DNA from 3 places in the Paraburkholderia sp. J12 genome. Region 1 is predicted to be linked to each of the others. Evidence: predicted binding sites of a transcription regulator. Region 1 holds the regulator's gene; each other region holds the start of a gene.
The links. Region 1 encodes LexA, which represses DNA repair genes until DNA is damaged. Its sites were predicted from a motif close to ACTGTATNNNNATACAGT; they were not measured.

Region 1 (9,997 bases):
TGAAGTCCGGATCGAGGTTGTCGAACTGCGGCACGACGCCTACCCGCGTGCGCGCTTCGCGTGCTCGCGCGGGCACCGGTTCGCCGCACAGGCTGATGCGGCCCGCGTCGGGCGCGACGATGCCCAGCAGCATGCGCAGCGTCGTGGTTTTGCCCGCGCCGTTGGGCCCGAGCAACCCGAAGCACTCGCCGGGCATGACTTCGAACGACAGGCCGTTGACGACCTTCCTGTCTCCATAGTGTTTGATGACCTGCTCGAATTCGATGGCGGGTGCGGGCATGGGCCGTAATGGGCAGTGAAGGAAGATCCGTCGATCAAGCGGTGCACGCGATGCACCATGAGGGGGCCTATTCTAGAGCAATCCTGCCTCGGTGGCTGGCGGCGGGCTGTCCGCGAAACCTGCCGCGACAAGCTTTGCCTCAGCAATGACACCGGACATGGCGAGGCACTGTGCGGTCTGCGCAACGGGGGCCGGACCTGGCGTTTTCCAGCCCTTGCATGTGGAATTGCGGCGCACCATCATAAAGTCGCACGGCCCGCGCTTCCGAGCGGGCGGGGGAGAAACATCATGGCGAGCTACAAGAAAATTCTGCTTTGTTACGACGGCTCGCGCGAAGGCCGCAAGGCACTGCGCTGCGGGGCGGATCTCGCACTCGATCTGCAAGCGGAAACGCATTTGCTCTCGGTGGTCGACATGCGTGCGACGATCGCACAGAGCGCGGGGCTTCTCACGGACGTGGCCTGCGGCCGCTTCGAAGAGACAGCCCGGGAGATCCTGCAGGAAGGGGTGGACTGGCTGACCGAGCGCGGCGTGCACGCGCAGGGTCATTTCGCGTTTGGCCATCCGATCGACGAGATCGCGAATCTGGCCAACGAGTTGAATGCCGATCTGGTGGTAGTGGGTCACCGCTGCCGCACCGGGCTCTCGCGCTGGTGGATGGGCGCGGGCAACACGCTGCTGCTCGACCGGGTGTCGTGCAGCATTCTCGTGGCGTGTTCCTCGGCAGCGGAGCAGAAGCAGCAGGCGCAAGCGGCGGCCTGAGTTCGACCTCGGACTTTGCCGCGTGCGACTAATGCACTTTCGGCATCATTGACCGGAATCGTTCAGTTCGACGGCCGCGAGCTTCCACGAAAACAGTCCATGGCGCTGCAGGACGGCGGCATAACGTTCGCCGTTCGCGCTGCGCTGCCACGTCACGACGAACTCGTTGAGGCTGCGATAACCCGCCGTGGTTTGCGGCCGGGATGCCGGTTGTTCGCTTTCCGGCGGCGCGGCCGTCGTGGCCGAAGCAGCAGGCGTGCCGGAATTGTCCGGCGTATTGACGGGGGCGGGTGCTGGCGGCGTGGCGCTAGCGTCCGTGGTCCCTGCCGGCGGCGGCGCTTCGCCGGGCTTGCCCGAGGGCGGCATGCCGTTGAGCAGCGCCGCTACGCCGTCGGGCGTCGCGTACGCGTCCACGAGCGGGCCGATGAGTGCCGCGCCGATCACCGCACCGAACAGCAACAGCGGATTGCTGCTGTGCTGCGCCTCGATGCGCCGCTGCAACAGCTCGCCTACCTGTTGTTTCAGGCTTGCCCGCAACGCGGGGTAATCGACATATTCGTTCAGAGTGGCCGCATCGCGCGCGTCGGCGGCCGTTTTCAGGCGATTCAGCGCCACATATGGCGAGGCATAGCCGTAGCCCAGTGCCGCCACGATCGCCAGCGCTATCAGCACGATAGCGACGGGCCGGGTCCAGTTTTTCTTCGAAACGGATTCAGTCATCGTTCAATTCGGGTATCAGCCCGATGCAATAGGACACGTCGTGTTGACCGTGCCTGCGCCGAAACGATCCCGAATTCTTCCACTTAGCGGGCGAGTGCCGACGGATCGGCTTGCTGTTCCGCGATGCAGCGGTCGATCATGCGGCACACCGCATCCACGGTACCCACCATGATCAGGCGCGATTGCCCGTGATAGACGCGTACCGGCGCCCGGCGCTCGGGATCCGCATGATTGAGTGCGCTGTTGAGCGAGACACGCGCGAACGCCGGTTGGGCGGAAGGCAGCGGCGGCAGATCGACCGGGCCCGAAGGTGCCGCGGATTCGTGATCGGCGGCCTCGAAGAGCGAGCCGGACAACGCGGCGGCCGTTGCGCGCGCATTGCGTGCCGCGCAGTCGGCGAGGCCGCGCAGATGGCGCAGGCGGCCAAATTGGCGAAAGGGCAGCAGACGGGCAAGACGTTCCATAACTCCCTCCAGACAGCGTTTAGCGTTCGGTTATCAGAATTCGGTGGGGCGGATCAGGCCGACCGCAATGCCTTCCAGCGCGAATTCCGCGCTGCCGGCTTCGACGAAGATGTTGTCGTAGTCCGGGTTTTCGGCAATCAGCTCGAGGCCGTTCGGGCGGCGCTTCAGGCGCTTGACGGTCACGTCGTCGCCAAGGCGCGCGATGATGATCTGGCCGTCTTTCGCCTCGCTTTTCTTCTGCACCGCGAGCAGGTCGCCGTCCAGGATGCCGGCGTCGCGCATCGAGAGGCCGCGCACCTTCAACAGGTAGTCGGGCTTGCTCGAGAAGAGCGCCGGGTCGCAGGCGTAGTGCTGCGAGATGTGCTCTTGCGCGAGGATTGGGCTGCCCGCCGCCACGCGGCCGACGAGCGGCAGCGAGAGCTGCATGATGCTGGCGTGCGGCAGCGTGAACTGGTGCGGGAGGTCGTCCGGCCCGGGCATGAGACGGATGCCGCGCGACGCGCCTGCGGCCAGTTCGATCACGCCCTTGCGTGCCAGCGCGCGCAAATGTTCCTCGGCGGAGTTTGCGGAGCTGAAGCCGAGCTCGGCCGCGATCTCGGCGCGGGTGGGCGGGAAGCCGGTGCGCTCGATGGCGCGCCGGATCAGATCGAAAACCTGCTGCTGTCGTGCGGTGAGTTTGGTCATGGCGCCACTGTATGGATAGACAGGTGACTGTATTTTTATACAGTATTCGGCGCTTTTCAAGTGTTACTTGAACTTCTCCATTTGGCCGACGCTAACACGCCGCACTCCGGCGTCCAGACGGACGAAAACGCGTCTGCGCGGACGCGCCGTCCGCCCTTACCACTTTTACGTATTAAAAAATGAGCAAACATTATTTTTAATGATTTAAGCCAATCGTTAGACTTCCCCTCATCGTTAGCGGCAACCACATACGACAACACGGAGAAAGTGGATGGGTCACAGGAATACGGGGAAAGCAGGCTGGCTGAAGACGCTGGCCGCGAAACTGGTCATCGGCCTCGCGCCGCTCGCCGGCATGGCTGCGCTGGCGCCGGCCGCCCATGCGGATACGTCGCTGCTGAACGTGTCTTACGACCCGACCCGCGAGTTCTATCAGGACATCAACGACGCTTTCATCAAGGACTGGAAGGCGAAGACCGGCGAGACGCTCACGATCAAGCAGTCGCACGGCGGCTCGGGCGCGCAGGCGCGCTCGGTGCTCGACGGGCTGCAGGCCGACGTCGTCACGCTCGCGCTCGCTTACGACATCGACGCGCTGGCGAAGAAGGGCCTCGTGGCCGCCGACTGGCAAAAGCGCCTGCCCGACAACGCCTCGCCGTACACCTCGACCATCGTGTTCCTCGTGCGCAAGGGCAATCCGAAGCACATCAAGGACTGGGACGACCTCGTGAAGCCGGGCGTTTCGATCGTCACGCCGAATCCGAAGACCTCGGGCGGCGCGCGCTGGAACTACCTCGCGGCCTGGGCCTACGCCGAGCATCAGCCGGGCGGCAATGACGAGAAGGCGAAGGAATTCGTCACGAAGCTCTACAAGAATGCCGGCGTGCTCGATTCGGGCGCGCGCGGCGCGACGACGAGCTTCGTGCAGCGCGGCATCGGCGACGTGCTGATCGCATGGGAGAACGAAGCGTTTCTCTCGCTCAAGGAGTTCGGTCCGGACAAGTTCGAGATCGTGGTGCCTTCGGTGAGCATTCTGGCCGAGCCGCCGGTGGCGGTGGTGGACAAGGTGGTGGACAAGCGCGGCACGCGCAAGGTCTCGGAGGCTTACCTGCAGTTCCTGTATTCGGAACAGGGCCAGGAGATCGCCGCGAAGAACTTCTATCGTCCGCGTTCGGACAAGGTGCCGGCGGCGCTCACGGCGAAGTTCCCGAAGCTCAAGCTGTACACGGTGGACGATACGTTCGGCGGCTGGGCCAATGCGCAGAAGATCCATTTCGCGGATGGCGGGGTGTTCGATTCGATCTACCAGCCGCAATGACACGACAGGCGGCCTGAAACGGCCTCCCACGAGCGCGCCCGCGAGGGCGCGCTTTTTGGCGCACGGCGCCGCAGCACTCTGAAAGAGCGACGAGCATGACGACGTTTCGATTACGCAAGCCCAGCGCACTGCCGGGTTTCGGCCTGACGCTCGGCATCACGGTGGCTTACCTGAGCCTCGTGGTGCTGATTCCGCTTGCGTCCACCTTCCTCAAGACCGCGACGCTCGACTGGAGCCAGTTCGTGCGTGCCGTGGCGTCGCCGCGCGTGCTCGCGTCGTACCGGCTCACGTTCTTCTCCGCGCTCGGCGGGGCGCTCATCAACGCCGTGTTCGGCTTCCTGCTCGCGTGGGTGCTCGTGCGCTACACGTTCCCGTTCAAGCGCATCGTCGATGCGCTCGTCGATCTGCCGTTCGCGCTGCCTACCTCCGTCGCGGGCATTTCGCTCGCGGCCGTCTATGCGGGCAACGGCTGGATCGGGCAATTTCTGGAGCCGCTCGGCCTGAAGGTCGCGTTCACGCCGCTCGGCGTGCTGGTGGCGCTGACTTTCATCGGCCTGCCGTTCGTCGTGCGCACGGTGCAGCCCGTGCTCGAAGAGTTCGAGCGCGAGCAGGAAGAGGCGGCAGCCTGCCTCGGCGCATCGCGCTGGCTCACGTTCCGCCGCGTCGTGCTGCCCGCCGCGCTGCCCGCGCTGCTCACGGGCTTCGCGCTCGCGTTCGCGCGTGCGCTCGGCGAATACGGCTCCGTCATCTTCATCGCCGGCAACGTGCCGATGAAGTCCGAGATCACCTCGCTGCTCATCATCACCAAGCTCGAACAATACGACTATGCGGGCGCCACGGCGCTTGCCGTCGTGATGCTGTGCGTCTCGTTCCTGATGCTGCTGTTCATCAATACGCTGCAGTGGTATCTGCAACGGCGCACGAGTCGCGGCGCTTCGGCTGGCCCCGCCGCGGGTCCCGGCACCGACGACGCCACGCGCGTCGCCCTCGCGGGAGGTGCCCAATGAGCGGTCAGGCACAACGCACACAACGCGCGCGCGTGCCGCGCCGTCCCGATCCCGTGACCGAAGCGCCGTGGGTGCGCTGGCTCCTCACCGGCATCGCGCTCGTATTTCTTGCGCTCTTTCTGGTGGTGCCGCTCGTGGCCGTGTTCTGGCAGGCGCTCTCGAAGGGCATCGGTTTCTACTTCGAATCGCTCGCCGATCCGGATGCCATCTCCGCGATCAAGCTCACGCTCATCACCGCCGCGATCGCCGTGCCGCTGAATCTCGCATTCGGCCTCGCGGCCTCGTGGGCGATCGCGAAGTTCGAGTTTCGCGGCAAGGCGCTGCTCACCACGCTGATCGATCTGCCGTTCTCGGTCTCGCCCGTGATCTCGGGTCTCATCTACGTGCTGATGTTCGGCGCGCAGGGCTGGCTCGGTCCGTGGCTCGAAGACCATGACGTGCAGATCATTTTTGCGGTGCCGGGCATCGTGCTCGCCACTATTTTCGTGACGTTCCCGTTCGTCGCGCGCGAGTTGATTCCGCTCATGCAGGCGCAGGGCAACGACGAGGAGGAGGCGGCGCACGTGCTGGGTGCCTCCGGCTGGCAGATGTTCCGCCGCGTGACGCTGCCGAACATCCGCTGGGGTCTGCTGTATGGCGTGATTCTGTGCAATGCGCGGGCGATGGGCGAGTTCGGCGCGGTGTCGGTGGTCTCGGGCCACATCCGCGGTCAGACCGACACGATGCCGCTGCACGTCGAAATCCTCTACAACGAATACAACTTCGCGGCCGCGTTCGCCGTGGCGTCGCTGCTCGCGCTGCTGGCGCTCGTGACGCTGGGCCTGAAGCTGCTCGCCGAGCGTCATCTTTCCGCGGAGCTTCGCGACACCGGCGACGCGCCGGCGCACGCCGGGCCGCAGGCCGCGCTCGCCGGTGCTCAGGCGGGCGCCGCACAAACGCAATACAGCGCGCAGTCGGGCCTCGCCCGGCAGGCGCTCGAACCGTAATCACACTCCGGATCGACAGGGAGAGCTGGTCATCATGGGCATCATCGTTCGCAATCTGCAAAAGCGTTTTGGCGACTTCACCGCGCTCGACAATGTCTCGCTCGATTTTCCGCCGGGCGAGCTCGTGGCGCTCCTCGGGCCGTCCGGCTGTGGCAAGACCACGCTCTTGCGCGTGATCGCGGGCCTTGAGTACGCCGATTCGGGCGAGGTTCTGCTGCAGGGCCAGGACGTGGGCGAGGTGGGCGCGCGCGAGCGCCAGGTAGGTTTCGTGTTCCAGCACTACGCGCTCTTTCGCCATATGACGGTGTTCGAGAACGTGGCGTTCGGGCTGCGCGTGAAGCCGCGCAGCGAACGGCCCAGCGAGGCCACGATCCGCGAGAAGGTGCACGAACTGCTCAAGCTCGTGCAGCTCGACTGGCTCGCGCAGCGCTATCCATCCGAGCTGTCGGGCGGCCAGCGTCAGCGTATCGCGCTTGCGCGGGCGCTCGCCGTCGAGCCGAAGGTGCTGCTGCTCGACGAGCCGTTCGGCGCGCTCGACGCCAAGGTGCGCAAGGAGCTGCGCAGCTGGCTGCGCCGCCTGCACGACGACCTGCACATCTCGACGATCTTCGTCACGCACGACCAGGAGGAGGCGCTCGAAGTGGCCGACCGCATCGTCGTGCTCAATCGCGGGCATGTGGAGCAGGTGGGCAGCCCGCAGGACGTCTACGATCATCCGCAGACGGCCTTCGTGTACGAGTTTCTCGGCGCGGCGAACCGGCTGTCCGGCCACGTGGACGCACGCGGTTTCGTTGCCGACGGCGCCGCGCAGCCGATCTCGGTGCAGGCGGGCTTCGAAGGCCGCGCGCTCGCCTATGTGCGCCCGCACGATCTCGTGCTCTATCCTCAGCAGACCGATCATCGCGACGGCATCGTCGTCGATGTGCGCCGCGTGATCACGCTGGGCGGTTCGGTGCGCGTCGAGCTCGAAAGCCGCACGGGCGGCTCGCTCGAAGCCCAGCTCGACCGCGAGGCATGGCGCGCGCTGAGCCTTTCGGTCGGCGACAACGTGACGGCGGTGCCGCGCGGACTGCGCGTGTTTCCCGCGCAGCACGCCTGAGACATTCATAAAACCAACCTGATTCCTTCGGCCTTTCCGGAGACAAGAGAGATGAACTTCCAGCAATTGCGTTTCGTGCGCGAAGCCGTGCGCCAGAACATGAACCTGACCGAAGTGGCGAACGTGCTCTATACGTCGCAGTCGGGTGTGTCGAAGCAGATCAAGGACCTCGAGGACGAACTCGGCGTCGATATCTTCATCCGCCGCGGCAAGCGCCTCACGGGCCTGACCGAGCCGGGCAAGGCCGTGCACCAGCTGATCGAGCGCATGCTGCTCGACGCCGAGAACCTGCGCCGCGTCGCGCGCCAGTTCGCCGACCAGGACAGCGGCCACCTCGTCGTGGCGACCACGCACACCCAGGCGCGCTACGCGCTGCCGAAGGTCGTGCACCAGTTTCGTGAAGTGTTTCCCAAGGTGCACCTCGCGCTGCGCCAGGGCAATCCGCAGCAGATCGCGCAGTCGATCATCAACGGCGAGGCCGATATCGGCATCTCGACCGAGGCGCTCGACCGCTACCCGGATATCGTGACGTTCCCGTGCTATTCGTGGCATCACGTGGTGGTGGTGCCGAAGAACCATCCGCTCGTCGGGCGCGAGAACCTCACGCTCGAAGAGATCGCCGAGTATCCGATCATCACCTATGACCAGGACTTCACGGGCCGCTCGCATATCGACCAGGCGTTCGCGAAGGTGGGGGCAGTGCCGGACGTCGTGCTGACCGCCATCGACGCGGACGTGATCAAGACGTATGTGGAGCTCGGCATGGGGGTCGGCGTGGTGGCGGCGATGGCCTACGATCCGAAGCGCGATACGGAACTCGTCGCGCTCGACACCGAGAACCTGTTCGAGGCGAGCACGACGCGCGTGGGCTTGCGCAAGGGTGCGTTCCTGCGTCAGTACGCGTACCGGCTGATCGAGATGTTCGCGCCGCACCTCACCGAGCAGCAGATCGCGAGCCAGCTGCGCGAAGTGGCCTGACGGCGTTTGGTCTTTTTTGCTCGCGCGCTTTTACACCTGGCCTTCCGGCCAGGTGGCGCGGGTCGGCGGATCGCTTAAAATCGCCGCCATGAATACTCCCGTTCCGACTTCCTCTTCCCCGGCGGCGGCCCGGCCGCTGCCGCGCATTGCCGTGCTGGCGACCGGCGGCACCATCGCGGGCGCCGCGCCCGACGCGGCCAACACCGCCGGCTACCAGGCCGGAGTGATCGGCGTCGCGCAACTGCTGGCGGCCGTGCCGGGTCTGGGCGCCATCGCCGATATCCAGGCCGAACAGGTCGCAAGCATCGACAGCAAGGACATGGCGCTCGCGCTGTGGACCACGCTCGCGCAACGCGTGAACGCGCTGCTCGCGCAGGGCGACATCGACGGCGTGGTGATCACGCACGGCACCGACACGCTCGAAGAAACCGCCTACCTGCTGCATCTGGCCGTGAAGAGCGCGAAACCCGTGGTCATGACGGCGGCGATGCGGCCGGCTTCGGCGCTTTCGGCCGACGGCCCGCTCAATCTGCTCAACGCGGTCACGGTGGCGGGCAGCCCCGCGGCGGCCGGGCAGGGCGTGCTCGTCGCGTTCAACAACCGCATTCATTGCGCGCGCGACGTCGTGAAGGTGAGCACCTATGCCGTGGACGCGTTCCAGTCGCCCGAAATCGGCGCACTGGGGTGGGTGCAGGATGGGCGCGTGGAGTTTCAGCGGCGCGCGCTGCGTCCGCATACGGTCGCCACGCCGTTCGCAGCCGTCGAGTCGTGGCCGCAGGTGGAAATCGTGACGAGCTACGCGGGCGTCTCGCGCACGGCCGTCGATGCGCTCGTGGCGGCGGGCGTGCGCGGGATCGTGGTGGCGGGGACCGGCAACGGTTCGATCCACGCCACGCTCCAGCAGGCGCTGGTGGAGGCTGCGGCGAAGGGCGTGGCCGTCGTGCGCGCGTCGCGCGTGGGCTCGGGCCATGTGATGCACAATGGCGCCGCCAATGACGATGGGCTCGGCTTCGTCTCGGCGGGCACGCTCAATCCGTACAAGGCGCGCGTGCTGCTCGCCCTGGCGCTCGCGCAAGGCACCGCCGTGCGGGTGGCCTTGCAAGGTCTGTTCGATACCTACTGATTGCGCGGCAGGGCAGAAATGCGACGCGCCACGCGGGGAGCGTGGCGCGGGCGTTCGATCGAAGCGCGGCCATTCACGATGCCGCGTCTACTGTGTCGTACCGATGCGTTACTGCAGCGGCGGAATCACCAGCACCTGGCCCGGGTAGATCTTGTCCGGGCTCTTGAGCATCGGCGTATTCGCCTGGAAGATCACGTCGTTCTTCGCGCCGCTGCCGTAATACTGCTCGGCGATCTTCCAGAGGTTGTCGCCCGCCACCACCGTGTGATGCTGCGCTTCGGGCGCGGGGTTCGTCACCGTCATCTGGTCGTCCACCTTGTCCACGTTCTGCACGTTACCGGCGGCCACGAGAATCTTTTCTTTCGTTGCCTGATCGGCGGCGTTGCCCGTGACCGTGACGGCGTGCGTCACGCCGTCGTAGGTCACGCCGAGGTTGTCGGCGGAAAGGCCCTGCGAGTGGATGTAGGCGGCAATGGCGTCGCCGGCCTTTTGATTCAGCGTCGCGAGGTCCGCCGCGGGTGCCGCTTCCGGCTGTGCTGCTGATGCAGCTGCGGCCGGCGTGGCGGCGCCAAAGAG
Region 2 (9,997 bases), 420 kb from region 1:
GTACACGCGATAGCCGGACTCCGTGCGCCCCTTGGGCGCGAGCAGTCCGACGCTTTCGTAGTAGCGAATCATTTTTGCCGTGACGCCCGATTCGCGCGCCGCCTCGCCGATATTCATGGATACCCCCGCTTCGATCAATGTATCGATCCTACACCTTGCCATCATGGGAAGGTCCAGCGGCCATCGCAGGAGCCGGCGTCCTGACGGCTGGCATAATCCCGCGGCGGCCTCATATCAATCTGTAGCAGCCCGTTGAGTACACCTCTTTTGAAAAGGAAGACACCATGATCCAGTTCAACGTCGAAGGTATGAGTTGCCAGCACTGCGTGGGCGCCGTCACCCGCGCGATCCACGAACACGACGCCGCCGCGAAGGTCCAGATCGATCTGCCCGCGGGTCGCGTGACGGTCGAATCGAACCAGAGCGCCGACGTGCTGAAGGCCGCTATCGACGACGCCGGTTATACGGTCGTGGCGGTCAACGGCACCGCCGCCGGCCCGGCCAACGCGTGACGCGCACCGCCATGTTCAAGGTCGCCGTGATCGGCGCGTCCGGCTTGCTCGGGCGCGCCATCGTGCGGGAGCTGGCGGCCGAGACGGACTGGCAGGTCGTGCAGACCGGCTTGCGCCATGTCGGGCCGCAACAGGTTGCGCTCGACGTACGCGACGACGCGGCCGTCGCGGCCTTCGTCGCTCGCGAAGCGCCCGATGCGATCGTCGTCGCCGCGGCGGAGCGCCGCCCGGACGTTTGCGAAAACGATCCGGCCGCCGCCCGGGCGTTGAACGTGGATGCCGTGCGCAGCATCGCGCAGGCGGCGCGGCAACGCGACGCGTGGGTGCTGTCGATCTCGACCGATTACGTGTTCGACGGCACGCAGCCGCCCTACCGCTACGACGACACGCCGAATCCGCTCAACGCTTATGGCCGCAGCAAGCTCGAAGGCGAGCGGACGCTGCTCGCGGCAACCGATCACGCTTTGGTGCTGCGCCTGCCGCTGCTCTACGGTCCGGTCGTGGACTGGCAGGAGTCGGCCGTAACGAGCCTCGTGCCGGCCGTGCTCGCGTCGGCCCAGCCGGATGCGCAGCCCGCTGCGATGGATGCCTGGGCCACGCGCTACCCCACATTCGCGCCCGATGTCGCATTCGCGATCCGCGAGTTGTTGATTCGCAGTGCAGACGGTCGTGCGGTCTGCGGCATCGCCCAGTGGTCGGGCGACGAGCCGATGACGAAATATCAGATCGCGCAGCGCCTCGCCCAGGCGCTCGGCGTGAGCGCGCGACTCCTGGCGCAGACCCAGCCCGCCGATGCGACACCGCGCCCGCGCGACTGTCACCTCGATTCGGGCCGTCTCGAAGAACTCGGCATCGGTCGCCGTACGCCGTTCGATGCGGCGATTGGCGCGGTGCTCGGCGGATTCGAGGCACGCGGCGGCACGGCATAGACGCCGGTGAACCACGGAGCCTGAGTCGCCCGCTCAATGAAAATTCCGGCTCTCGGTCGCAAGCCGCCCGAGCAGCCGGCTGTGATCTTCCAGGCGGCGCGCGACGAGGTGCACCACTTCGCCCTCGCGCTGCACCACGCCCTCCACCGCCATCAGCGAGGACCCGAGCAACGCCTTGCGCTGCGCCTCCACGAGCGCTTCATGCACGATCACGTTGATCGAACCGGTCTCGTCTTCCAGCGAAACGAAGATCGTCCCTTTGGCCGTCCCCGGCCGCTGCCGCCCCGTGACGATGCCGCATACGCGCACGAACCGGCCGTGCCGGCAATGCGCCAGTTGCACGGCGGTACGAAAGCGCTGCTTCGCGAGCCCTGGTCTCAGCAGTTCGAGCGGATGGCGATTCAGCGTGAGCCGCAGGCTGGCGTAATCGGCGACGATCTCCGCGCCCTCGGAAGCGCGCGGCAGCGCGAGCGGCGCCTCGGCGAGCGGCGCATCGCGCAGCAGCGCCGGCACTGCATGCTGCGCGGTCACGGCCCACCAGGCTTCGCGCCGGTGCCCGGCAATGCCTGAAAGCGCGTTCGACGCAGCGAGCGCCTCCAGTTCGCGCCGCGTGAGCGCAGCACGGCGCGCGAGATCGTCGACGTCGGTAAAAGGTCCATGCGCACGCGCCGCCATCACGCGGTGCGCGGCTTCCTCCGAAAAGCCCTTGATGAGGCTGAAGCCGAGCCGCACGGCCGGGCCGCCGCAACCGTAACGGCTGGACGGCAACCTGACGCGGACGCGCCGCTTGCGTGCAAGATGACGTATGAAAGGGCTTACGAACCGGGGCCGGCTGTGCGGCCACACGGCACGTAAGCGGCGCTGTTGCTGCATCACCTCGAGCCGCAGCATCCCGGTCTTGCCGGCACCGATCCGGATGCCTGGCTGATCACGCTCTTCCAGTACGGACTCCCAGTCGCTCAACGCGATATCGGGCGGCAGCACCTTCACGCCGTGGCGTTTCGCGTCCTGCACGAGTTGCGAAGGCGAATAAAACCCCAATGGCTGACTGTTCAGCAGTCCTGCCAGAAAAGCAGCCGGCTCGTAGCGCTTGAGCCACGAACTCGTATAAACGAGCAGCGCAAAACTTGCGGCATGGCTCTCCGGGAAACCGTAATCGCCGAAGCCCTCGATCTGCTTGCAGATGCGGTCTGCGAAGTCCGCCGTATAGTCGTTCTCCATCATCCGGCGCTTGAGGTCGGCCTGATACGGCCGCAGGTCGCCATCGCGCCGCCACGCGGCCATCGCACGGCGCAGCTTGTCGGCCTCTTCGCCGGTGTAATGCGCTGCCACCATCGCGAGGTGCATCACCTGCTCCTGGAAGATCGGCACACCGAACGTACGTTCGAGCACCGGCTTTAAATCCTCCTTCGCATATTCGACCTTTTCCTCCCTCGCCCTGCGCTTCAGATACGGATGCACCATATCGCCCTGAATCGGTCCGGGCCGCACGATCGCCACCTGGATCACGAGGTCGTAGTATTCGCGTGGCCTGAGGCGCGGCAGCATGCTCTGCTGCGCGCGCGACTCGATCTGGAACACCCCCACCGTGTCGGCATGGCAGCACATCTCATACACAGCAGGATCTTCGCGCGGAATGTCCTGCACGCCGAACTTAGGCAGCCCGTGCCGCAGCGCGACGAACTCCAGCGAACGCCGGATTGCCGACAGCATGCCGAGCGCCAGCACGTCCACTTTCAGAAGCCGCAGTGTGTCGATATCGTCCTTGTCCCACTCGATGACATAGCGGTCCTTCATCGAGGCATTCTCGATCGGCACGAGGCGCGAGAGCTTGTCCTTCGCGATCACGAAACCGCCCACGTGCTGCGAGAGATGACGCGGAAAGCCGCGCAGCTCGCGCGTGAGCCGGATGAGTTGTTGCGTGACGTGCGAGTCCGCGGCAAAGCCCGCTTCCTCCAGATGATGTGCGATCGAATCGGGACCGTCCCACCACTGCTGCGCGCCCGAGATCTTTTCGACGAGCGCGGTATCGAGCCCGAGCGCCTTGCCGACATCGCGCAGCGCGCTGCGCGAGCGGTACGTGATGAGCGTAGCCGCAAGTGCAGCGCGGCGCGTGCCGTACTTTCGATAGACATACTGAATGACTTCTTCGCGCCGCTGGTGCTCGAAATCGACGTCGATATCAGGCGGCTCGTTGCGCGCACGGGACAGAAAGCGCGCAACGAGCATCTTCATCTGCACCGGATCGATCTCGGTGATTCGCAAGCAGTAACACACCACCGAATTCGCCGCCGAGCCGCGCCCCTGACACAGGATGTTTTGCGAGCGCGCGTAACGAACGATGTCGTGAACGGTCAGGAAATACTTTTCGTATTTCAGCTCGGTGATCAGCTCCAATTCTTCCTCTATCTGATCCGAGCGCTTCTTGTTCAAACCATCGGGCCAGCGCTCGCGCACCCCCTCCATCACGAGATGGCGCAGCCAGGTCGTGGGCGTTTGGCCGGCCGGCACCAGCTCCTCGGGATATTCGTAGGCCAGTTCGGCAAGCGAAAACGTGCAGCGGCGCGCGACATCGAGCGTCGCATCGAGCGCGTCGCGCGGATACAGCGTGCCGAGGCGCAGGCGCGAGCGCAGATGCCGCTCGGCGCTCGGCTCCAGCGCGCGGCCGCACGCGACGAGCGGCCGGCCTATGCGGATCGCGCTCAGCGTGTCCTGCAACGGCTTGCGCGAACGCGCGTGCATCAGCACGCCGCCCGCTGCGACAAGCGGCAAACCGGTTTCCTGCGAGACGTAGCGCAAGGCTTCGATCTGCGTCTCGTCGCCGCCGGTCTGCCAGAGTTCGAGCGCAAGCCACGCACGTTCCGCCGCGAAACCCGCCAGCCAGTGCGCGGCACGCAGCGTCTGCGAGAGCGTCGCCGTGCGTTGCGGCACCAGCAGCAGGACGCAGTCGCGCAAATGCTTCAGATGTTCGAATGCGGGCTCCGGGTCGGTGAAATCGTCCGGATACACCCGGTAGTCGCCCTTTTCCGCCCGCGAACGCGCCAGCGTAATCAGCTCGCACAGGTTGCCGTAACCCTCCCGATTCATTGCGAGCGCAACGAGTGTGCAGAACGGCGCGTCCTGCGCCTTGGCCACCTCGCTCATCGCGACGAGATTCAACTCGCTGCCGATCAGCAGATGCAGCGACGGCACGAAGGCGCCGAGCTTCTCCGCTGCCGCCGGGCCATCGCTCGCCCGTACCTTGCGCACGGCTTCTTCGTGGGCCTGCTTGAGCGGTTCGTCATGCTCGTTCAATGCGCTGAACGCGCGCACCACACCGGCGAACGAGCATTCGTCGGTGATGGCGAGCGCCTTGTAGCCGTGCTGGATCGCCCGCTCGACCAGCTCCTTCGGGCGCGAAGCGCCGCGCAGGAACGTGAAGTTGGTGAGGCAGTGCAGCTCCGCATAGTCAGGCAGATGCGCCGACGCAGCCGGCACGGCAGCCTGACCGCCCGGCTGCGCGGAAGAAGAGAAAGAGGAAGCGCGCGGCGCCTCGTCCGCAGGACCCGACATCGACATGATCGCCGCTCTAGCCGAAAAGCCCTTGCAGATACCACTGCCCGCCCATGCGTTCGCGATAGAGCCAGAACATGCGGCCCTGATCGTCGGCGGCCACGTAGTAGTCGCGCTCGACGGTGTCTCCGTCCCACCAGCCGGCCTCGATGCGCTCGGCGCGCGTGAGCGTTTTCAAGGGCCGCCGGTACACCGGGTGGTCGCCGCGCATGGCGAGCTTCAGCGGCTTTTCGAGCAGCCATGCCGGACGCGGCTGCGACGGCAGCGGCACCTCGGGCAGATCGAGCAAGGACTGCGGAGACGGCCCGGCATCCTGCGCCGGATTGCGCGGCCTGGCGGCCTTGCCCGCTTTGCCATCCGCTTTGTCATCCGATTTTCCGCCCGCCGATCGCCGCGTGCCCGCGCGAGACGCTCGAGACGGGCGATAAGGGCGCGCCGCCATCGCGTGCTCAGGGCGGTGATCGTCCTCGACAAAAAGCTGCAACACGTTCTGCTCGCCCACGCGCGCGCCAATGCGCTCGAACAGCTGCGTGAGCGACGCTTCCGACGCTTCGGGCATCGGGAACAGCGTGTCGTTGGGCGCAGCGTATTCGCTCACCTCGGTGGCGACGAGCGCGAGGTCGATCACCGGCGCGGCCAGCTCGGTCTGGTTCAGCTTCTCGCGCAACAGCCACAGTAGATGCCCGGCGTCGCGCGAGGGCGCCGCCCACGCGAGCGTGAGACTCGACGTGCGCGGTGCGTGGCGCGAAGCCAGCTCGTGATCGAGCCGCAGCTCGAATGCGGTGAGCGCCACGTGCTGCGCGGCGAGCCAGCCCGCCAGCTGCATCACGAGACGGCGCGCGGCAAAGAGCAGCGCCTCGGCGCTTTCCACACGCGCCTGCAATTCGAGCGCGGCGCGAAACGTGGGCGGCGCGCTGAACGCCACGCGCGGATCGGGCGCCTCGCTGCGCGCCTGGGCAAGCCACGTGAGCACGCCGTCGCCGAAGCGGCGCACGACGCCGTCACGCGGCAGGCGACGCAGATCGGCGAAAGTCGCGCAGCCGATCTGCGTGAGCGCGTGCTCGTGCTGGGCGGCGAACGGCGCGAGCGTGACCGGCAACGCATCGAGCACGCGCGCGAGCGTCGCTTCCTTGAGCACATGCCAGCGGCGCGAAGTCTTCGTGGCGCGCGCCTGCGCGAGCGTCCACGCACCCCAGGCCGTAGGCGCGCAGGCAATGCGTGCAGCGTGACCGCAGCCGGCCACCGTGGCGGCCACTTTCGCGAGCAGCGCGCGCACGCCGCCGAACAGGCGCAACCCGGAGCCGACCTCCAGCAACAGCGTATGCGACGGCGCGAACGACACCTTCGGCGTATAGGCGAGCAACGCGAGCGCGAGCGCTTCGAACGCGCGGGTCTCGCGCACCGGATCGGGTTCGAGCAGCACGAGGCCCGGTGCGAGCGCGAGCGCATGGGCGCGCGTGCCGTCGGTGCGCACGCCGAGATGAAAGGCGTCGAGATCCGGAATCAGCACGCGCGCGTGATCGGCCAGCGCATAGCAGCGGGCGTGCGGGCCGTCCTGCGGCTGCGCCTCAGAGGGAGGCAGAAACGCCCGGTCCGAGAGGCACGGCGGCCTCACGGCCTCCAGCGGCAAGAGCGGCAAGGTGACGGCGATCCACAACATGATTGACCCCGGGCCGCGGCGCAGCAGATGACGGCCCCGCGGGGGGCAGCACGGCATCCTGCAGCGGCAGCGTAACGACGAGTGGCTGGGCGGGCGGCGGCCCGCGGCGTTTGAAAATATCGACGGACATGGCGGCGAGCTGCATCCACTGGCGCCGGTTGAGGCTCGTATCCGCGGGCGGCGGCACCGGCGTGCAGACCATGCGCAGCGGCGCCGGCGACGACTGGTTGCGCGCAGCGGGCGGGCGGACCAGAAACGCGAGCGCCTGCGAATCCTGGGCGGCGACCTGGAGACGGCGCACCGCGTCCGGACGCGCCTTCGCCTGCCAGAGCAGCACGGCGCCGATCCCCTCCTGGCGCAGCGCCTGCTCGGCGACCCAGGGCGCCTCGGCCTCGCCCGCGCGCACCCAGATCACGCGCTCGAGCGCGAGCCCCCAGGCCTTGAGCGCGCACGCATACGGCTGCCAGGGCGGCCCGACGAGCAGCACGTGCCGGCCGGCCGATGCCGTCAGCGTGCGCAGCGCCGGCGCGACGAGCCGCATCTCGCCGATGCCGCCCTGCTCCACCAGCAGTTCGGTCAGGCTGCCCGCGGGCCAGCCCGCGCCGGGCAGGAGCGCGTCGAGCGTGGCGTGGCCGCTCGACACCGTGCGTTCGAGCGCGCGCGCTAGCTGATCGCCTTGCCAGATCCGGCTTTGCAGCCGGGGCGGCAGATGCGTCGCCGCAAGCTGGAGTGCTGCTGCCATGGGTGCGCTCGTTCAAAGGATTCAGTCAAAAAGGCTCAGTCAAAAGGGAATAGCTCCCCCTGCCCGGCCTGAAAAAGGGGGCATGACGGAAGGGGCGCCCGGCGAAGGGGCGCCCGGCGCGAAAACCGCACCGGAACCTGTATATTTATACAGTATTTTTTGGGATTTGGGAAAGAGGTCCGCAGGATGAGTCCGGCGGGATCCTCCCGACCCAATCGTCGCAACGAAGCCGCTCGCCACCGTCCCACGCAGTTTTAGAAATAAGTGCTATAACGCGCGAATCACACGCCCGTTTGCGAACAGAGTGCTTGACCAGCCTGGGAGAGCAATATGAAAAACAAAACGTGGAAGTGGCGAAAGTGGCAGAAGCTGCGGACGTTGCGTGCAGGAGGTTTCGCAATCCTGACGGGTGCAGCGCCTGCCGTCGGCCATGCGACCTGCAGCGCTACCGCGCCGGCCAGCAATACGACCGTGAACTGCACGGGCACGAGCATTCCTTCGGTGGTCGCCGTGAGCGGCAGCACGGGCGTTACCGTCAACATCGCGACAGGCGCGACAGGCAGCTATACGCTTGCGAGCACCCCCACACCGTTCTCCGTCGATACTTCGAGCGCCATCACGAACAACGGCACGCTCTCGCTGTCCGGCAACGGCACAGGTGTGGCGAATCGCGGCGCGATGCTGATCGGCATGAACAACGGCAACACGATCACCAATGCCGCGAACGGCATGATCACCACGACGGGCGCCTATAACGACGGCATCGCGGCAAACGGCAACAACAACACGCTGATCAACAACGGCACGATCACGACCTCGGGCAGCAACTCGTATGGCATGACGGCGGCGTGGGGGCAAAGCAATACCGGCGCCACGGGCAACCAGCTCGTCAACACGGGCACGGTCACGACCTCGGGCAGCAACGCGCGCTCGGCCTCGCTGCTGGGCGGCAGCGGCACCATCACCAACAGCGGCACGCTCACGGCAGCAGGCCGGGACGGCACGGCCGTCTATATGCAGGGCAACAACGACACGCTCGTCAACAGCGGCACGATCCAGACCACCGGCACCGCATCGAGCAGCGGCAACGTGGATGCCGTCGTGTCGAACACGGTGGGCAGCTCGTTCACGGCAACGATCACGAACCTCGCGGGCGGACAGATCATCAGCAACAACGGGATCGGCGTGCGCTCGACCAACGGCAACACCACGATCACGAACGCCGGCCTCATTCAGGGGGGCGGCGGCACCGCGATCCAGAACGGCAACGGCAACGACACCCTGATCCTGCAAACCGGCTCGCAGATCATCGGCACGGCCAACGGCGGCGGCGGCACCAATGCGGTGTACCTGCAAGGCACGGGCACCGCATCGAACGCATTCATCAACTACCAGAGCCTGACGATGCAGGGCACCGACTGGACCTGGTCGGGCACGGGCACCTTCTCCACCGCGCTCGTGCAAAGCGGCACGCTGAACCTGACCGGCACGCTCGGCACGACCACGGCCACGGTGGTCGCCACCGTCAATAGCGGCGCCACGCTGCAGGCCAACGCATCGAACCTGCCGCTCTCCGTGACCGATAACGGGCTCGTACGCTTCCAGCAGGACGGCGCCGGCACCTATACCGGCCTGATCGGCGGCACGGGCGCGGTGGAAAAAACCGGCGCGGGCACGTTGACGCTCGCGCCTGCGACCTCCGGCGGCAACACCTGGTCCGGCGGCACGACGATCACCGAAGGTACGCTCTCCGTTGCCGCCGACAATGCGCTCGGCGCTTCATCCGGACCACTAACCTTCAATGGCGGCACGCTCCAGTTCGGCAGCGCCTTCGACCTCGCAGCGAGCCGCGCGATATCGATCACTTCGAATAACGGCACTATCGACACGCAGAGCTTCGATTCCACGATTGCGCAGAACATCGCCGGAGCGGGTTCGCTTACCAAGATCGGCTCCGGCACGCTCACGCTGAACGGCGTGAACAGCTATGCGGGCGGCACGAACGTGAATGCGGGCACTGTGATCGTCGGCGACGGCACGAGTGCAGCGGCGGCGCTTTCGGGCGGCGGCCCCGTTGCGGTGGCATCGGGCGCGACGCTCGGCGGCTATGGCAGCGTGACCGGCAACGTCACGAACAGCGGCACGATCGCGGCGGCGAACGCACTGGCCAGCCTCGCGAGCGGCGCGACCGGCAACTTTCAGATCAACGGCAATCTGACGAATGCGGGACTCGTGCAACTGGGCGGCAGCGGAGTGGGCAATACGCTGACCGTGGCCGGCAACTACGTCGGCCAGAACGCGACGATCGCGCTCAACACCTATCTGGCCGGCGACGGCGCCGCCTCGGACCGGCTGGTCGTGAGCGGTGGCACGGCGAGCGGCACGAGCACGCTCAAGGTAACGAACGTGAATGGCCCCGGCGCGCAGACGGTCAGCGACGGCATCGAAGTCGTGCAGGCCACCAACGGCGCGACGACGAACGCCGGTGCGTTCGCGCTGTCTGGCGGGACGATCGAAGCCGGCGCCTACGCGTATTACCTCGCGAAGGGTGGCGTGACGGACGGCAGCGGCAACAACTGGTACCTGCGCAATACGGTGCCGC
Region 3 (9,997 bases), on a different contig from region 1:
TATCGCACGAGGACGTGAACTTCGACGTACCCACCGGATTGAACTGGAACGAGCATTCGTCCGGATTGGCGATCACCACGATCGGCGCGCGCTGTGTCGCGGCTTCGAGCGCCGGGTTCGCGAAGTGCGTGAGCGCCTTGAAGAGCGGGAAGAACGCGAACGCCGCGATCAGGCAGCCGGCCATGATGATGGGCTTGCGGCCGATCTTGTCCGAGAGCGAGCCGAAGAACAGGAAGAACGGCGTGCCGATCAGGAGTGCCAGCGCGATCAGGATGTTGGCGCTGGAGCCGTCCACCTTGAGGGTCTGCGTGAGGAAGAAGAGCGCGTAGAACTGGCCCGTGTACCAGACCACGGCCTGGCCGGCGGTCAGGCCGATCAGCGCGAGAATCACGATCTTCAGGTTCTTCCACTGGCCGAACGCTTCGGAAAGCGGCGCCTTCGAGATCTTGCCCTCGGCCTTGATGCGCTTGAATGCCGGCGATTCGTCGAGTTGCAGGCGGATCCAGACGGACACGGCGAGCAGCAGGATCGAAGCGACGAACGGAATGCGCCAGGCCCACGCGGCGAACTGTTCTTCGCCCACCGATTCGCGCACGCCGAGAATCACGAGCAGCGAGAGGAAGAGGCCGAGCGTGGCGGTGGTCTGGATCCACGAGGTGTAGAAGCCGCGGCGTCCGGGCGGCGCGTGTTCGGCCACGTAGGTCGCGGCGCCGCCGTACTCGCCGCCGAGCGCGAGGCCCTGCAGGAGGCGCATGGCGATGAAGATCACGGGCGAGGCGATGCCGATCGCCGCGTAGCCGGGCAGGAAGCCGACCACGAAGGTGGAAAGGCCCATGATCACGATGGTCACGAGGAAGGTGTGCTTGCGGCCGACGAGGTCGCCTAGCCGCCCGAACACGATCGCGCCGAACGGACGCACTGCGAAGCCGGCTGCGAAGCCGAGCAGGGTGAAGATGAAGCCGGCGGTGGGATTGACGCCGGAGAAGAAGCTCTTGCTGATGAAGGCCGCGAGCGAGCCGGCCAGATAGAAGTCGTACCACTCGAACACCGTGCCGAGCGACGACGCGAAGATCACGCGTTTTTCGTCGCTGGTCATCGGCGCGTGCGAAACCTGTCCCTGTCCGCCTACGGTTGCCATGTAAGTCTCCAATATTGATATGCGTATGGTCCGCGGCGCAGGCATCCTGCGGCAGGCGGTCCTGCGGATCATTATTGAAATGGAAACTTACGCAGTTCTGACGTTCCGAGCGGCTACGGGTAACTGCGGGTGAATGGGGTTCGATTAATCAAGATCGGTCAATTTGTGGGAATTTCTCAATCAACGGACATCTTCGTCGGTTAAAGTGTTTTTCTCGTCGTGGCGATCCCAGGGGCGTAAGGGTAAGTCCCATCGCTATTTCGGGATAAAGCTGACGCTTCAAGCCCCGCGCCGCAGTCTCAGCGTGACGTGCACGAGCGTTCCCGCGAGCCGCGGCGACTGTTGATAGACGTTGTCGTCGATGGCGAGCGTGCCGCCGTGCATCGTCGTGATCTCGCGGACGATGGCGAGGCCCAGTCCGCTGCCGTCGCCCTCGCGGCCGAGAATGCGGTAGAAGCGTTCGATCACGCGCTCGCGCTCCGCCGCCGGGATGCCGAGGCCGGTATCCTCGACCTCCAGGTGGACCACGCGCGCCGCCGGCTCCGGCCGCACGCGCACGGTGATGCGCCCGCCCGGCGGCGTGTAGCGGATGGCGTTGTCGATGAGGTTCGAAAGCATCTCGCGCAGCATCACCGGATTGCCGTCCACTTCGACCGTCGCACCGTCTTCTTCGTCGCTGCCTGCCACACGCGGGCCTTCGTAGCCCAGGTCCATCCGCTTCGCGAGCGCGGGCTGCACCCAGTCGCGCACGGCGAGCCGCGCGACTTCGGCCACGTCCACGGGCGTGAAGATCTGTCCCGACATGCGGTTCTCCGCGCGCGCGAGCGCGAGCAGTTGCGTGACGAGCCGCGCGGCCTGCTCGGAGCTGGTGGCGATCTGCTCGAGCGAGCGATGCACCTCGGGCGGCGCGTCCTGGCGCAGCGCCAGTTCGGCCTGGGTGCGCAGGCCCGCGAGCGGCGTTTTCATCTGATGGGCCGCGTCGGCAATGAAGCGTTTTTGCAGTTCCATGTTCTGTTCGAGGCGCGTCAGGAGGTCGTTGAACGAGGTCACGAGCGGTTCGATCTCGGGTGGCGCGCGCCGCGCCTCCAGCGGCGAGAGGTCGTCGGGGCGGCGCATGCGGATGTTCGACTGCAGCGCATGAAGCGGCGCGAGCCCGCGCGAGAGTCCGAACCACACCAGCAGGATCGCGAGCGGCAGGATCACGAACTGCGGCAGGATCACGCCCTTGATGATGTCGTTGGCAAGCTGGCGGCGCTTGTCGAGCGTCTCGGCCACCTGCACCAGCACGGGCTGGCCGCCGCTCGCCTGCGGCAGATCCACCGTCGTATAGGCGACCCGGATGTCGACGCCGCGCAACGTGTCGTCGCGGAATTCGACGAGGCCGGGCGGCGGCCGGTCGTCTTCGTGCGGCAGCGGCATTTCGCGGTCGCCGGCCACGAGTTCACCCCGGCCGCCCAGCACCTGATAGAACACGTTATCGACATTGTCCGCGCTCAGGAGCTCGCGTGTGGGGGCGGGCAGCGACAGTTCGGCCACACCGTTGACGGGATGGATCTGGCGGGCGAGCACGTAGGCGTCGGTTTCGAGCGCGCGGTCGAACGGGCCGTTGGCGATCGACTTTGCCACCAGGTACGTCACCGCGATGCTCATCGGCCAGAGCAGCAGGAGCGGTGCGAGCATCCAGTCGAGAATCTCGCCGAAGAGCGAGCGCGGGCGCGCTTCGGCCGCGGTCTCGGTTTCGTCGGGTGGGGCGAAGGGGTTGGCGTAGCGGGCGTCGCGCGCGCTGTCGTCGAGCGTGTCGAGGGTCCCGGCGCCGGGCGGGCGCGGCGCGGAGCGCGCGGCAGGGGCGGGCTCGGCCATCGTCTCGCCCGGTTACTTGTAGTAGTGGCTGGACGGCATGGCGGGCGGCGCGGGCGATGTATTCCCCGGCGCCATCGCGCTGCCGTTCGAGGCGGTCGCGCCTTGTTCCTTTTCGAGGCAGTAGCCGAGGCCGCGCACGGTCACGATGCGCACGCCGCCCGCTTCGAGCTTCTTGCGCAGCCGGTGCACATACACCTCGATGGCATTGAGGCTGACTTCCTCGCCCCACTCGCACAGGTGGTCGACGAGCTGCTCCTTCGAAACGAGCCGTCCCAGCCGCTGCAGCAGCACTTCGAGCAGACCCAGTTCGCGCGCCGACAGGTCGAGCACCTGGTCGTTGATGCGCGCCACGCGCCCCACCTGGTCGAACGCCAGCGCGCCGTGGCGCACGACCGTCGGGCCGCCGCCCGCGCCGCGCCGGGTGAGCGCCCGCACGCGCGCTTCGAGTTCGTTGAGCGCGAAGGGCTTGGCCATATAGTCGTCGGCGCCGAGGTCGAGGCCTTTCACGCGTTCGTCGACGCTGTCGGCGGCGGTCAGGATCAGCACCGGGAGGGTGGAATTGCGCGCGCGCAGGCGTCGCAGCACTTCGAGGCCGGGCATTTTCGGCAGGCCGAGATCGAGGATCAGCAGGTCGAAAGTCTGCAGGGACAGTGCGGTGTCGGCGTCCACGCCGCTCTTCACGTGATCGACGGCATAGCCCGATTGGCGGAGTGATCGGATGAGACCGTCCGCGAGTATGCTGTCGTCTTCGGCAATGAGGATTCGCATGATGCGCAAGCGCCGCAGCGCCGTCTCCATGCCCGCGCCGGGCTTGCGTGGCGCGTGGCGGTCTCCCGAAATTTCGCGGTTTGGGCAAGCATAGGGCTTGCTAAAACCACTGTTTTTTTATACAGTGTCTGCGTTCGTGCGCACAAGCTCAAATGAAGCCCGCGCATCGTCACGAGACGCCGTTCATCATAGCAAAGGACGATTCATGGAAGATAGCAAGAAAGGCTCGGCTGGGCTGACTGCTGAAAAGAGCAAGGCGCTGGCCGCCGCGCTCGCGCAGATCGAAAAGCAGTTCGGCAAGGGGTCGATCATGCGGCTCGGCGACGGCGACGCGGTCGAAAATATCCAGGTGGTCTCCACCGGCTCGCTCGGCCTCGACATTGCGCTGGGCGTGGGCGGTCTGCCGCGCGGCCGGGTGGTCGAGATCTACGGTCCGGAATCGTCGGGTAAAACCACGCTCACGCTCCAGGTGATCGCCGAAATGCAGAAGATCGGCGGCACGGCGGCGTTTATCGACGCAGAACATGCGCTCGACGTGCAATACGCCTCGAAGCTCGGCGTGAACGTGCCCGAACTGCTCATCTCGCAGCCGGACACGGGCGAGCAGGCACTCGAAATCGCCGACGCGCTGGTGCGCTCGGGCTCGATCGACATGATCGTGATCGACTCGGTTGCGGCGCTCGTGCCGAAGGCCGAAATCGAAGGCGAAATGGGCGACTCGCTGCCGGGTCTGCAGGCGCGCCTGATGTCGCAGGCGCTGCGCAAGCTCACGGGCACGATCAAGAAGACCAACTGCATGGTCATCTTCATCAACCAGATCCGCATGAAGATCGGCGTGATGTTCGGCAACCCGGAAACCACCACGGGCGGCAATGCGCTCAAGTTCTACGCGTCGGTGCGTCTGGACATTCGCCGTATCGGCTCGATCAAGAAGAACGACGAAGTGATCGGCAGCGAAACGCGCGTGAAGGTCGTCAAGAACAAGGTCTCGCCGCCGTTCCGCGAAGCCGTGTTCGACATCCTCTACGGCGAAGGCATTTCGCGCCAGGGCGAAATCATCGACCTCGGCGTACAGGCCAAGATCGTCGACAAGGCGGGGGCGTGGTACAGCTATAACGGCGAGCGCATCGGCCAGGGCAAGGACAACGCGCGCGAATTCCTGCGCGAGAACGCCGATATTGCCCGCGAGATCGAAAATCGCATCCGCGAATCGCTCGGCGTGAACGCGATGCCGGCAAACGCCAACGATTCCGGCGAAGTCGAAGTCGCGGACGAAGAGGAGTAATCCGCTTGTGATTCGCAAGGGCAGGTCCGCATCGGCGCCTCCAGACTCTCTGGCGCCACCCGAAGCGGGCCGCCCGCGCGATCCTCGCGCGCCTGGCGGTCCGCTCGAGCCCTTCGAGCCCGTCGAGCAGAAGGGCGCGCCGCTCGGCTCGTCCTTCGACGAGTTCGAATCGTCGTTCGGCAATTTCGAATCGGCGGACCCTGCGTCGTCGTCGGACCGCTTCGGACGCAGTTCCGAATCCCGCAAGGCACGCGCACCTTCCGCGCGCTCCGGCGAAGCTTCTCCTTCCTCCCGGCGTCCTGGCCCCTCGCTCAAAGGCCGCGCGCTCGGCTATCTTTCGCGGCGCGAATACAGCCGCGCAGAACTCTCTCGCAAGCTCATGCCGTTCACAGACGACGCCGACGCGCTCGAGGTACTGCTCGATTCGCTCGTCCGCGAGGGCTGGCTCTCCGACGCGCGCTTTGCCGAAAGCATCGTTCACCGCCGCGCCGCGCGGCTCGGTGCCACCCGCATCGTCAGCGAACTCAAGCGCCATGCCGTCGGCGATACGCTCGTCGAAGAGGTGAGTGCGCAATTGCGCGAGACCGAACTCGTCCGCGCCCGCGCCGTCTGGCAGAAGAAGTATGGCCAGTTGCCCGAAACACCGGCCGAACGCGCGCGTCAGGCGCGCTTTCTCGCCGCTCGCGGCTTTTCGATGGGCATCATCGGCAAGATCCTGAAGGGTATCGAGGACGACTGGTCGGAAAATTGAGCCTGCAAGGCGCGTGTAAGTCCCTGAGCCGACTGTGTGTTCTGCCGGGTTCGGCCCAGTCCCAAATACCCGGTATGCTAAAATCGAGAGGTTTTCCATCCGGTCTTAGCCTCAGCATGCCGCTTTCCCCGCCCGTGCCCCGCCAACTGCGCCACCAGCGCGCAATCCGGGCGGTCGCCTATGAGCGCGAAGACGGCTTCTGGGACATCGACGCGTGTCTGACGGATCACAAGCCGCGCGACGTGCCGCTCGCGGCCGGTGTCCGGCCCAAGGGTCTACCGATCCATGAACTCTGGCTCCGCATCACGATCGATCGCAAGCTCAACGTCGTCGACGCCGAAGCGTCGTCCGACTGGGTTCCCTACGACGGTCAGTGCCAGAACGCCAATCCCGCCTATCGTGCCCTTATCGGGCTCAATCTCCTCCAGAACTTTCGCCGCGAAGCCGGCCGTCGCCTTGCCGGCACGGCGGGCTGCACGCACCTCACGGAAATGCTGGGCGTGCTGCCCACGGCCGCGGTGCAGGCATTCGTCGGCGTGGTCTGGAAGGGCGGCAAGGACGGGTCGGGTGACGATGCCGGACCGGAAATCGGCAAGACCGCCGACGGCGATGCCGCCGGCGAAAAACCGCCTTTCCAGCTGGGCCGCTGCCATGCGCTGCGGTTCGACGGCGAGGCGGTGAAGCAGTTTTATCCGCGCTGGTATGGCCACGTGCCGCGTTCGGTCGAACGCGGCGCCGAAGCTGCCGGCGTGCGCGGCGACGAAGGTCCGGGCCACGAGGGCAGGACCGCAGCCGCCCCGCATGAATAACAACAGCGGAATCGAAGTTCACTCCAACTCTCAGACTGAAGGGAATCACGCATGAAGATTCACGAGTACCAGGGTAAGGAAATCCTGCGGAAATTCGGAGTCGCGGTGCCGCGCGGCATCCCGGTGTTTTCGGTGGATGACGCGGTCAAGGCCGCTGAAGAGCTGGGCGGCCCGGTGTGGGTCGTCAAGGCGCAGATTCACGCTGGCGGCCGAGGCAAGGGCGGCGGCGTGAAGGTTGCGAAGACGCTCGAACAGGTCCGCGAATACGCGAACCAGATCCTCGGCATGCAGCTCGTCACGCACCAGACCGGTCCGGAAGGCCAGAAGGTCAACCGTCTGCTGATCGAAGAAGGCGCCGACATCAAGCAGGAACTGTATGTCAGCCTCGTCGTGGATCGCGTGTCGCAAAAGATCGTTCTGATGGGTTCGAGCGAAGGCGGCATGGACATCGAAGAAGTGGCCGAAAAGCACCCGGAACTGATCCACAAGGTCATCGTCGACCCGGCAACGGGCCTGCTCGATGCCCAGGCCGACGACCTGGCCGCGAAGATCGGCGTACCGGCAGCTTCGATTCCGCAAGCGCGCGAGATCCTGAAGGGCCTGTACAAGGCATTCTGGGAAACCGACGCGTCGCTGGCCGAAATCAACCCGCTGAACGTCTCGGGCGACGGCAAGGTCATCGCACTCGACGCGAAGTTCAACTTCGACGCGAATGCCCTCTTCCGCCATCCGGAAATCGTCGCTTACCGCGACCTGGACGAAGAAGATCCGGCTGAAATCGAAGCCTCGAAGTTCGACCTCGCCTACATCTCGCTCGACGGCAACATCGGTTGTCTCGTGAACGGCGCAGGCCTCGCGATGGCGACGATGGACACCATCAAGCTGTTCGGCGGCGAGCCGGCGAACTTCCTCGACGTGGGCGGCGGCGCCACGACCGAGAAGGTCACCGAAGCGTTCAAGCTCATGCTGAAGAACCCGGACCTGAAGGCGATCCTCGTGAACATCTTCGGCGGCATCATGCGCTGCGACGTGATCGCGGAAGGCGTGATCGCGGCTTCGAAGGCCGTGGACCTGAAGGTGCCGCTCGTCGTGCGCATGAAGGGCACGAACGAGGACCTCGGCAAGAAGATGCTGGCCGATTCGGGCCTGCCGATCATCTCGGCAGACAGCATGGAAGAGGCTGCGCAGAAGGTCGTCGCAGCTGCCGAAGGCAAGTAATTTTCACCGGATACGAATGGCGTAGCGGCGGCGCGAAGGCGGCTTTCGAGGCGGCCCCCGCGACGCGCGACGCCAGGCAAACAGAGGTCAATACATGTCGATTCTGATCAACAAAGACACCAAGGTCATCACGCAGGGCATCACCGGCAAGACCGGTCAGTTCCACACGCGCGCCTGCCGTGAATACGCCAACGGCCGCGAAGCATTCGTCGCGGGCGTGAACCCGAAGAAGGCCGGCGAGGACTTCGAGGGCATTCCCATCTACGCGAACGTGCGTGACGCGAAAGAAGCCACCGGCGCGACTGTTTCGGTCATCTACGTGCCGCCGGCAGGCGCTGCCGCTGCGATCTGGGAAGCCGTCGAGGCCGACCTCGATCTCGCGATCTGCATCACGGAAGGCATTCCGGTTCGCGACATGATCGAAGTGAAGGACCGCATGCGCCGCGAAGGCCGCAAGACGCTGCTCCTCGGCCCGAACTGCCCCGGCACGATCACGCCGGACGAGCTGAAGATCGGCATCATGCCGGGTCACATCCACAAGAAGGGCCGCATCGGCGTCGTGTCGCGTTCGGGCACGCTGACGTATGAAGCCGTGGCGCAGCTGACCGCGCTCGGCCTCGGCCAGTCGTCGGCGGTCGGTATCGGCGGCGACCCGATCAACGGTCTGAAGCACATCGACGTCATGAAGATGTTCAACGACGATCCGGATACGGACGCCGTGATCATGATCGGCGAGATCGGCGGTCCGGACGAAGCGAACGCTTCCCACTGGATCAAGGACAACATGAAGAAGCCGGTGGTTGGCTTCATCGCGGGCGTCACGGCGCCTCCGGGCAAGCGCATGGGCCACGCCGGCGCGCTGATCTCGGGCGGTGCGGACACGGCCGACGCGAAGCTGGAAATCATGGACGCGTGCGGCATCAAGGTCACGCGCAACCCGTCGGAAATGGGCCGTCTGCTGAAGTCGATCCTGTAATTTTCGAAAATCGCCGGCGCCCGCACGGCACGTCGATGCGGGTAGCCGGCGTTTTTTGATATGCTTGCGGAATCCTTTCACGAGGTTTCCGGACAAAAGCGAGGGAGCCAGTCATGGCCCCTCGCTTTTTTATCGGTCCCTGGATCTCTCAATCCGGCCCGTCAAGCCGCCCCATCACATGTTCGAGTTTCTCGCCACGCTCCACTGGGGCGCTGTTCTTCAGATCATCGTCATCGACATCCTGCTTGGCGGCGACAATGCCGTCGTGATCGCGCTCGCGTGCCGCGATTTGCCGGCGAAGCAGCGCATGCGCGGCATCCTCTGGGGCACGGCGGGCGCCATCGTGCTGCGGGTCGTGCTGATCGCGTTCGCCGTCGTGCTGCTCAACGTGCCTTTGCTCAAGTTCGCGGGTGGCCTGCTGCTGCTGTGGATCGGCGTGCGTCTCCTTGCGCCCGCGCATCTCGAGCACGCCAACGTCAAGCCCGCCGACAAGCTCCTCGGCGCGATCAAGACGATCATCGTCGCCGATGCCGTGATGAGCGTCGACAACGTGGTGGCGATCGCGGGAGCCTCCGAATCGGCGGATCCCGCGCACCGGTTCGGGCTCGTGATCTTCGGCCTTATGGTGAGCATTCCGCTCATCGTGTGGGGCAGCCAGCTGGTGCTGCGATTGCTGGACCGCTATCCCGTGATCGTCACGCTGGGCGCCGCGCTGCTCGGCTGGATCGCGGGCGGGCTGATCGTCAACGATCCGGCCGGCGACCGCTGGCCACTGCTCGACACGCCGCTCGCCGAATACGGCATGTGCGTGGCGGGCGCGGTGTTCGTGGTGCTGGTGGGGTATGCACTCAAGCGCCGCAACGCGCGGCGTGCGCAGCCCGCGAATTCGCATTGACGGCAAGACGATTGCACTGAAATCTGCATTGAAACCCGCATTGAAATCGAAAGAAACGCCCGCGCGGCCTATGCCATTCGGCTGACTGCCGCGAAGCCGGACGCGTCGATACGATCAGAACGCCTGCTCGCTGTTGTGAGCAGGCGTTTCTTGTTTCAGGAGCCCTGATGATGATCGTATCCGTTCTCGCCACCAGCCTGCCTGCCGTTACTTCGGGCGGGTTCTTGTTTCAGGCGTCTTCGCGTCTTGCCGCGCTGGCTTCGGCCAGGTTTGCGCGGCTGGTGCGTCGTTTTTCAT

Region 2: a site for LexA is predicted at 7,532-7,549, ahead of imuA (translesion DNA synthesis-associated protein ImuA). Genes of this name have one in related genera too.
Region 3: a site for LexA is predicted at 3,875-3,892, ahead of recA (recombinase RecA). Genes of this name have one in related genera too.

What each region holds. Positions count from the first base shown of each region.
Region 1 is NZ_CAJMZC010000001.1:388,718-398,714, reverse strand. Features, by position in the region: gene nodI (nodulation factor ABC transporter ATP-binding protein NodI) at 1-280, opposite strand, end outside; gene U5760_RS01840 (universal stress protein) at 569-1,042, shown strand; gene U5760_RS01835 (DUF2939 domain-containing protein) at 1,088-1,762, opposite strand; gene U5760_RS01830 (hypothetical protein) at 1,846-2,226, opposite strand; gene lexA (transcriptional repressor LexA) at 2,260-2,910, opposite strand; gene U5760_RS01820 (sulfate ABC transporter substrate-binding protein) at 3,182-4,228, shown strand; gene cysT (sulfate ABC transporter permease subunit CysT) at 4,324-5,235, shown strand; gene cysW (sulfate ABC transporter permease subunit CysW) at 5,232-6,221, shown strand; gene U5760_RS01805 (sulfate ABC transporter ATP-binding protein) at 6,256-7,320, shown strand; gene U5760_RS01800 (CysB family HTH-type transcriptional regulator) at 7,372-8,298, shown strand; gene U5760_RS01795 (asparaginase) at 8,387-9,421, shown strand; gene lysM (peptidoglycan-binding protein LysM) at 9,530-9,997, opposite strand, start outside.
Region 2 is NZ_CAJMZC010000001.1:809,865-819,861, forward strand. Features, by position in the region: gene cueR (Cu(I)-responsive transcriptional regulator) at 1-117, opposite strand, end outside; gene U5760_RS03805 (heavy-metal-associated domain-containing protein) at 285-512, shown strand; gene U5760_RS03810 (SDR family oxidoreductase) at 524-1,441, shown strand; gene U5760_RS03815 (error-prone DNA polymerase) at 1,475-4,999, opposite strand; gene U5760_RS03820 (DNA polymerase Y family protein) at 5,010-6,653, opposite strand; gene imuA (translesion DNA synthesis-associated protein ImuA) at 6,562-7,395, opposite strand; gene U5760_RS03830 (autotransporter outer membrane beta-barrel domain-containing protein) at 7,726-9,997, shown strand, end outside.
Region 3 is NZ_CAJMZC010000013.1:107,749-117,745, forward strand. Features, by position in the region: gene U5760_RS24645 (MFS transporter) at 1-1,138, opposite strand, end outside; gene U5760_RS24650 (sensor histidine kinase) at 1,418-2,998, opposite strand; gene U5760_RS24655 (response regulator transcription factor) at 3,011-3,766, opposite strand; gene recA (recombinase RecA) at 3,972-5,051, shown strand; gene recX (recombination regulator RecX) at 5,059-5,802, shown strand; gene U5760_RS24670 (DUF2889 domain-containing protein) at 5,919-6,611, shown strand; gene sucC (ADP-forming succinate--CoA ligase subunit beta) at 6,663-7,829, shown strand; gene sucD (succinate--CoA ligase subunit alpha) at 7,924-8,805, shown strand; gene U5760_RS24685 (TerC family protein) at 8,984-9,700, shown strand; gene U5760_RS24690 (pilin) at 9,925-9,997, shown strand, end outside.